Regions from separate parts of the Bradyrhizobium sp. LA6.1 genome, predicted to be linked through region 1. Evidence: riboswitches for the same ligand, from Rfam matches in the RefSeq annotation. Region 1 holds a riboswitch; the other holds the start of a gene.
What was found. A riboswitch is a leader RNA that binds a small molecule or an ion and turns the genes downstream of it on or off. The one in region 1 is predicted to bind S-adenosylmethionine.
Positions count from the first base shown of each region.

Region 2: another riboswitch for S-adenosylmethionine. It lies ahead of ABIB99_RS36490 (O-succinylhomoserine sulfhydrylase); the one in region 1 lies ahead of metX (homoserine O-acetyltransferase MetX).

Region 1 covers NZ_JBEPQK010000028.1:70,650-74,204, forward strand. Annotated here, with positions in the region: gene ABIB99_RS41190 (pyridoxal phosphate-dependent aminotransferase) at 1-666, opposite strand, end outside; gene ABIB99_RS41195 (chorismate mutase) at 703-1,551, opposite strand; SAM riboswitch at 1,769-1,848, shown strand; gene metX (homoserine O-acetyltransferase MetX) at 1,934-3,136, shown strand; gene metW (methionine biosynthesis protein MetW) at 3,152-3,555, shown strand, end outside.
Region 2 covers NZ_JBEPQK010000021.1:28,809-32,363, forward strand. Annotated here, with positions in the region: gene ABIB99_RS36475 (hypothetical protein) at 1-130, opposite strand, end outside; gene ABIB99_RS36480 (PAS domain-containing protein) at 235-648, opposite strand; gene ABIB99_RS36485 (2'-deoxycytidine 5'-triphosphate deaminase) at 763-1,899, opposite strand; SAM riboswitch at 1,980-2,059, shown strand; gene ABIB99_RS36490 (O-succinylhomoserine sulfhydrylase) at 2,131-3,327, shown strand; gene ABIB99_RS36495 (SGNH/GDSL hydrolase family protein) at 3,483-3,555, opposite strand, start outside.

The DNA of each region.
Region 1 (3,555 bases):
GATCTTGGAGAAGGTGTGCGTCACCACGGTATTCTCGGTGGTGGCGACGAGTTCGATCCCCATCTCGTAGTCGTTGCGCGAGACGTAATCGGAATAGGCGGCATCGAGCACCAGCAGCACGTGCGACGGCAGGCCGGCGCGCAGCCGCTTGACCTCGTCGAACGGCACATAGGTGCCGGTCGGATTGTTGGGATTGGCGAGCCAGACCAGCTTTGTCTTCGGCGTCACCGCCTTGAGGATGGCGTCGACATTGCAGGTGAGGTTGGTCTCCTGCGCGACCACGTTCTTGGCGCCGACCGCCATAGTCGCGATCGGGTAGACCAGGAAGCCGTGCGTGGTCGAGATCGCCTCGTCGCCGTGGCTGAGATAGGTGTGGGCGAGCAGATTGAGGATCTCGTCCGAGCCGGCGCCGCAGATGATGCGGTTGGGGTCGAGCCCGAAAGAGCGCCCGATCGCTTCGCGCAGCACGCGCGAGGTTCCTTCCGGATAGTCTTCCAGATGCGCCGCCACGTTCCTGAACGCCTCGATCGCCTTGGGCGAGGGCCCGAACGGCGTCTCGTTGGCCGAGAGCTTGAACACCTTGCGGCCCGGCTCAGCCACCGGGCTCTTGCCGGGCGTGTAGGGCGCAATATCGAGAATGCCGGGATTCGGCACGGGGCGTGACATCTTCAACTCCGGAAGTAGCTTTAGGCGGTTCGCGATCTACGATTTCGACCCGGTCGAGGGCACCGTATAGCGCGTTGCGTGGCTGCCGACGAGGGCCGTGGAGCGCACCGAGGCCCCCGCTTCGATCAGGGCAGCCTTGATCTTGTCGATGCTGGTGGCGCTCGTGACCGAGACCAGCAGCGCCGCGCCGTCGAAGGCGGTATCGGGCACTGCCACGATCTCGGCGAGCGGCGACAGCGCCCGCGCGACCTCGGCGTTCCACCCGGACACGCGCACGCTGAAGGTCTCGACCTCCGTCACCACGGCGCTGTCGGCGACGCGCGAGATCGCGAACACCGGCAGTGCGGCCGGATGGTCGGCGCGCTCGACGAAGGGCATCCGCGCGATGATCTTCGGCGCGCCGTCCGCTTCCAGCTCCAGCCACCATGGCGTGCGGCTCGAGGTCGCCGAGACCAGCGCCAGATCGCCCTTGGACTTCGCCACCGCTTCGACCGCGGCCTGCGCGCTGAAATGCGCGACGTAAGGCACCGTGAAGCCGAAATGGAAGCGCACGGAATCGCGCATCGCCGGCTCGCTCACCGAGATGTCGGCATGCACGGAGAACGGCGCTTGGACGTAAGTGAACGTCGAGATGATGACGCGCCAGATGCTCTCGACCGTGTCGAGCGGCAGGATGCCGCGATGGCGTTGTACGATGTCCCGCATCATGGCGGCCTCGCGCGCCGGGCGGAACGCCGAGCCGACCTCCTGGGTCTGCTTCACCTGGATCAGGCGGTCGATGATGTCACCGCGCTGCATCAGGAGACGATGCATGCCCTCGTCGATCGCGTCGATCTCCTTGCGCAATTCCTGGAGCGATGGTGGCGCGGGCGGACGTTGGGACATATCTGCGAGATGCTGGTGAGAGGCGTTCCAATGCGGGTCGGCCAAGGCCGATCGGCAAGGCCGGATCCGCTGCGGTCGACGTCCTGATTAGGCAGTCGGCGCGGCGAAAGCAAAGAGAAATGCAAAGGGAAACCAGGCCTTTTGGGCCGGCCTTTCAGGGATGAATTTGGCTAATCCGGACCGTGACTTGACGAAAACCGCCCAAGACAGTAGCTTTTGCCCGTTCCGTGGTCATTTGAGCCGGCCGGCTTGCAGCCACGTTAAAAAACTCGCTAAACAGGCCGGGGACGCTTCCGATCCCGGCCGAACCTATCGTTCAGGCCGGGTTTTTCATGGCCTGATTCCAGCGGCAGCCTGACGGGTGTCGCAAACGAGGTCGATGATGGTTGGCGTGAAGCCTGTGCCAAGTCCCGCGATCAGTGCCGACGACCGGTCGCATGAGGCGGATCATCCGAATTCGCAGGTCGCGCAGTTCGGCGCCGAGCAGCCGCTGCGGCTCGATTGCGGCATCGATCTCACCCCGTTCCAGATCGCCTACCAGACCTATGGCGAGCTCAACGCCGATCGCTCCAACGCGGTGCTGATCTGCCATGCGCTGACGGGAGATCAGCATGTCGCCAACGTGCATCCCGTCACCGGCAAGTCGGGCTGGTGGGAGACGCTGGTCGGTCCCGGCCGACCTCTTGATCCTCAGCACTACTTCATCATTTGCGCCAACGTGATCGGCGGCTGCATGGGCTCGACCGGGCCCGCCTCGATCAATCCCGCGACCGGCAAGGTGTGGGGCCTGGATTTTCCCGTCATCACCATTCCCGACATGGTGCGCGCGCAGGCGATGCTGATCGACCGGCTCGGCATCGACACGTTGTTCGCGGTGGTCGGCGGCTCGATGGGCGGCATGCAGGTGCTGCAATGGACCGCGGCCTATCCCAAGCGCGTGTACTCCGCGCTGGCGATTGCCTGCGCGACGCGGCACTCGGCGCAGAACATCGCTTTCCACGAGCTCGGCCGCCAGGCGGTGATGGCCGATCCCGACTGGCACAACGGCCGCTACACGGATCAGGGCATCCATCCGCATCGCGGACTTGCGGTGGCACGGATGGCCGCGCACATCACCTATCTCTCCGACGCCGCGCTGCATCGCAAGTTCGGCCGCCGCATGCAGGACCGCGAGTTGCCGACCTTCTCGTTCGACGCCGATTTCCAGGTCGAGAGCTATCTGCGCTACCAGGGCTCGTCCTTCGTCGAGCGGTTCGACGCCAACTCCTATCTCTATCTGACCCGTGCGATGGACTATTTCGACATCGCCGGCGACCACGGCGGCGTGCTGGCGAAAGCGTTCGCGGGCATCGAGACGCGCTTCTGCGTGGTCTCCTTCACCAGCGACTGGCTGTTCCCGACTTCTGAATCGCGCGCGCTGGTGCATGCGCTGAACGCGTCGAGCGCGCGGGTGTCGTTCGCCGAGATCGAGACCGATCGCGGCCATGACGCCTTCCTGCTCGACGTGCCCGAATTCTTCGATATCGCCCGTGCCTTCCTGCAATCGGCAGGGAAGGCGCGCGGGCTCACCGCCAGGATTGACTGACAAGGACGGCTAGCGATGTCTGTGCAGGAAGTGCTGCCGCTGGGCGGCGTTGCGACGGAGCAGTCCGGCCAGTTTCGTGCCGATCATCTGCTGGTCGCCGAGATGGTCAAGCCCGGCTCGAAAGTGCTCGACGTCGGCTGCGGCGAGGGCGATTTGCTCCAGCTTCTGGAGACCCGCGGCATCGACGGGCGCGGCATCGAGCTGTCGCGCGAAGGCGTCAACCGCTGCGTCGCCAAGGGCCTGGCGGTGGTGCAGGGCGATGCCGACACCGATCTCGTCAACTATCCCGACGACGCCTTCGATTACGTCATCCTGTCGCAGACGCTGCAGGCGACGCGGCAGCCGCGGGTCGTGCTGGAGAATCTGCTGCGCATCGGCCGCCGTGCCATCGTGTCGTTCCCGAATTTCGGTTTCTGGAA
Region 2 (3,555 bases), on a different contig from region 1:
CAGCATCCGCCGTGCCGCGCCGTGTGACGACGGTGAGGATGAGTCCGGTGAAATAGGCGTGATAGAGGTCGGCGACCGCACGCCAGCGCTTCCATTGCGCTTCCTCTGCTGCGTCTGTTGCGGCGGTCATGTTCGCTCCCGATCGTTGTTTTGATCGAGTGTGTCACTGCGCCCTGTACGAGGCAACCTGACGCTCAAGCAGAGCGCCCTGCACGCCAGCCCGTCAATTCCGCATCACGAATTTTGCGCAAGCCTGGCCGCGCGCTCGCGCTCGACGCGTTCGGTGACGTCGCGCGCCATCGCGACCGATCCGACCACGGCACCACCGGCATCGCGCACCAGCGCGAAGGTCATCTCGATGTAGAGCTTGCGTCCGCTCTTGTGCAACGCGCGGGTCAGCGTCGGCCTGCCCGCGAGCTTCATCGCCCCGGTGGCAAGCGCAGCTTCGAAGCCCTTCCAGTGCGCGGCACGCAGATGTTCGGGAATGATCAGATCGAGGTTCTGGCCGAGCGCCTCGTCCGCCGAGAAGCCGAACAGTGTGGTCGATGCGCGATTCCAGCGCGTGATGGTGCCGGAGCGATCCGAATAGATCAGCGCGTCCGCGACGTCGTCGACGATCCTTGCGTCGAGTTCGGATTGAACACTCATCTCGCCACCTCGCATGCAGCCGGATTTCAGCTTGCATCCCGGCAGTAGTCAATCGAGAGGCTGCGGCGTACTGGATGCCCCGGTCAAGCCGGGGCATGACAGTAGGGTGTGTAGCTACACCCGAAAATGCTTCGATAGTTTGAGCCCCTGCGCCTGGTAGTTCGAGCCGATGCGCTGGCCGTACATCGCGTCGGGGCGCGACAGCATTTTCTCGTAGACGAGACGGCCGACGATCTGGCCGTGCTCGAGGATGAACGGCACCTCGCGCGAGCGCACTTCGAGCACGGCGCGCGATCCCTGCCCGCCAGCGCCGGCATAGCCGAAGCCGGGATCGAAGAAGCCGGCATAGTGCACGCGGAACTCGCCGACCAGGGGATCGAACGGCACCATCTCCGCGGCGTAATCGGGCGGCACCTGCACGGCTTCCTTGGAGGCGAGGATGTAGAACTCGCCGGGATCGAGGATCAGGCTGCCGTCGGGACGCGCCGAGATCGGTTCCCAGAAATCCTCCACCGCATAGCCGGAGCGGCGGTCGACGTCGACGACACCGGTGTGGCGCTTGGCGCGATAGCCGACGAAGCCGTTGGCCTTCTCGCCGGAGAGATCGACGGAGACGGCGACGCCGCCGGTGAGATCGGCATCATCGAGATCGACGAGACGCTCAGTCGCATGCAGCGCCTCGAGCTCGTCGATGTTGAGGATCGCATCTCCGGTGCGGAAGCGCACCTGACTCAAGCGCGAGCCCTCACTGACCAGCACCGGAAACGTCTTCGGGCTGATCTCGGCGTAGAGCGGGCCGTGATAGCCGGCGCCGATCATGTCGAAGCGGCGGGTGCCGTCGGCGATGACGCGGGTGAAGACATCGAGCCGGCCGGTCGAGCTTTTCGGGTTGGCGGCGGCGACGATCTCCGGCGGCAGCGCCAGGCTTTCCAGGAGCGGCACGATGTAGACGCAGTTGGTCTCCAGCACCGCGCCATCGGCGAGGCTGAACTCGTGCAGCTTCAACTCGTCGATGCGCTCGGCGACGGTCGCGCCGGGACCCGGCAGGAAGCTGGCGCGAACGCGATACGCGATGTCGCCGAGGCGAAGGTCGAGGCTCGCCGGCTGGATCTGGCTTTCGACGAAGTCATAAGCGGGCAGGATGAGGCCCGCCTTCGCCATCGCCGCGATCATGCGGTCGGGCAGGATACCATTGGCGTCGGCGGCAACCGTGAAGCTCAACCGGGGGTCCTCGTCAGGGGTCAAATGCATCCGGACATGCGGGAAATAGCAGCCTTTTACGGCTATCCGATGGACGCCTTGACGGAAAGGCCATTGCGGAATATGAGCATCACTTATCCCGTGGTGATTTGAGCCGGCCGGCTTGCAGCCACGTTAAATAAGTCGCTAAACAGGCCGGGGACCTCTGTGATCCCGGCCCGTGGAAGTTATCCAGGCCGGTTTTTTTGTGACCATTTTCGATGGTCACGCAGAGGAGGTCCTATGTCGAAGTCCCCGGCGTCCACCACGCAATACCGTCCCGAAACCCGACTGGTCCATTCCGGCACCCTGCGCTCGCAATATGGCGAGACGTCGGAGGCGCTGTTCCTGACCCAGGGCTACGTCTACAACAGCGCCGAGGAGTGCGAGGCGCGGTTCAAGGGCGAGGACCCCGGCTTCATCTATTCGCGCTATTCCAACCCGACCATCTCGATGTTCGAGCGCCGCATGATCGAGCTCGAAGGCGCCGAAGCCGCCCGCTCGGCGGCGACCGGCATGGCCGCGGTGACGACCGCGATCCTGGCGCCGCTGAAGGCCGGCGATCATGTGGTGGCCTCCCGTGCCCTGTTCGGCTCGTGTCTCTACGTCATTCAGGATCTCTTGCCACGCTACGGCATCGAGACCACGCTGGTCGACGGAGCCGATCTCGACCAGTGGCAGCGCGCCTTGAGGCCGAACACCAAGACGTTTTTCCTGGAGAGCCCGACCAACCCGACGCTCGACGTGCTCGACATTCCAGGGATCGCCGAGATCGCGCACAGCGGCGGCGCGCGGCTCGTCGTCGACAACGTGTTCGCGACGCCGATCTGGCAGAGCCCGCTCGCGCTAGGGGCAGACGTCGTCGTCTATTCCGCGACCAAGCACATCGACGGCCAGGGCCGTTGTCTCGGCGGCATCATCCTGTCGTCGGAAGCGTTCATCGCCGAGCACATCCACAATTTCATGCGCCAGACCGGCCCGTCGATCTCGCCGTTCAACGCATGGGTCCTGCTCAAGGGCCTGGAAACGCTGGGCGTACGCGTGCGCGCGCAGACCGAGACGGCGGGACGCATCGCCGACGTGCTGGCGAGCCATCCGAAGATTTCGCGGCTGGTCTATCCCGGCCGCGCCGATCATCCGCAGGCAGCTCTCGTGAAGAAGCAGATGCGCGGCGGCTCGACGCTGGTCGGCTTCGAGGTCGAGGGCGGCAAGCAGGGTGCGTTCCGCGTGCTCAACGAGCTCAAGCTTGCAAAAATCTCGAACAATCTCGGCGATGCCAAGAGCCTCGTCACGCATCCGGCGACCACGACGCATCAGCGCCTCAAGCCGGAAGACCGCGCCGCGCTCGGCATCAGCGAGGGCTTCATCCGCTTCTCGGCGGGGCTCGAGCATGTGGACGATCTGATCGAGGATCTGACCGCGGCGCTGGAGAAGGCGTGAGGCGATTGGGCTCTTGTAGGGTGGGCAAAGCGACTTGTCCGCCGTAGCTCGAAGAGCGAAGGCGGAAGCGTGCCCACCATTCACGATCATATCGCCGATAGATGGTGGGCACGGCGCGCGAAGAGCGCGCCTTTGCCCACCCTACGGCACCGAGCCTACATCGGCCGATACGTTCGCACGTCCGCGGGCACGTTGACGCCGAGCTTGATCTGGCCGACGGAGCGGATG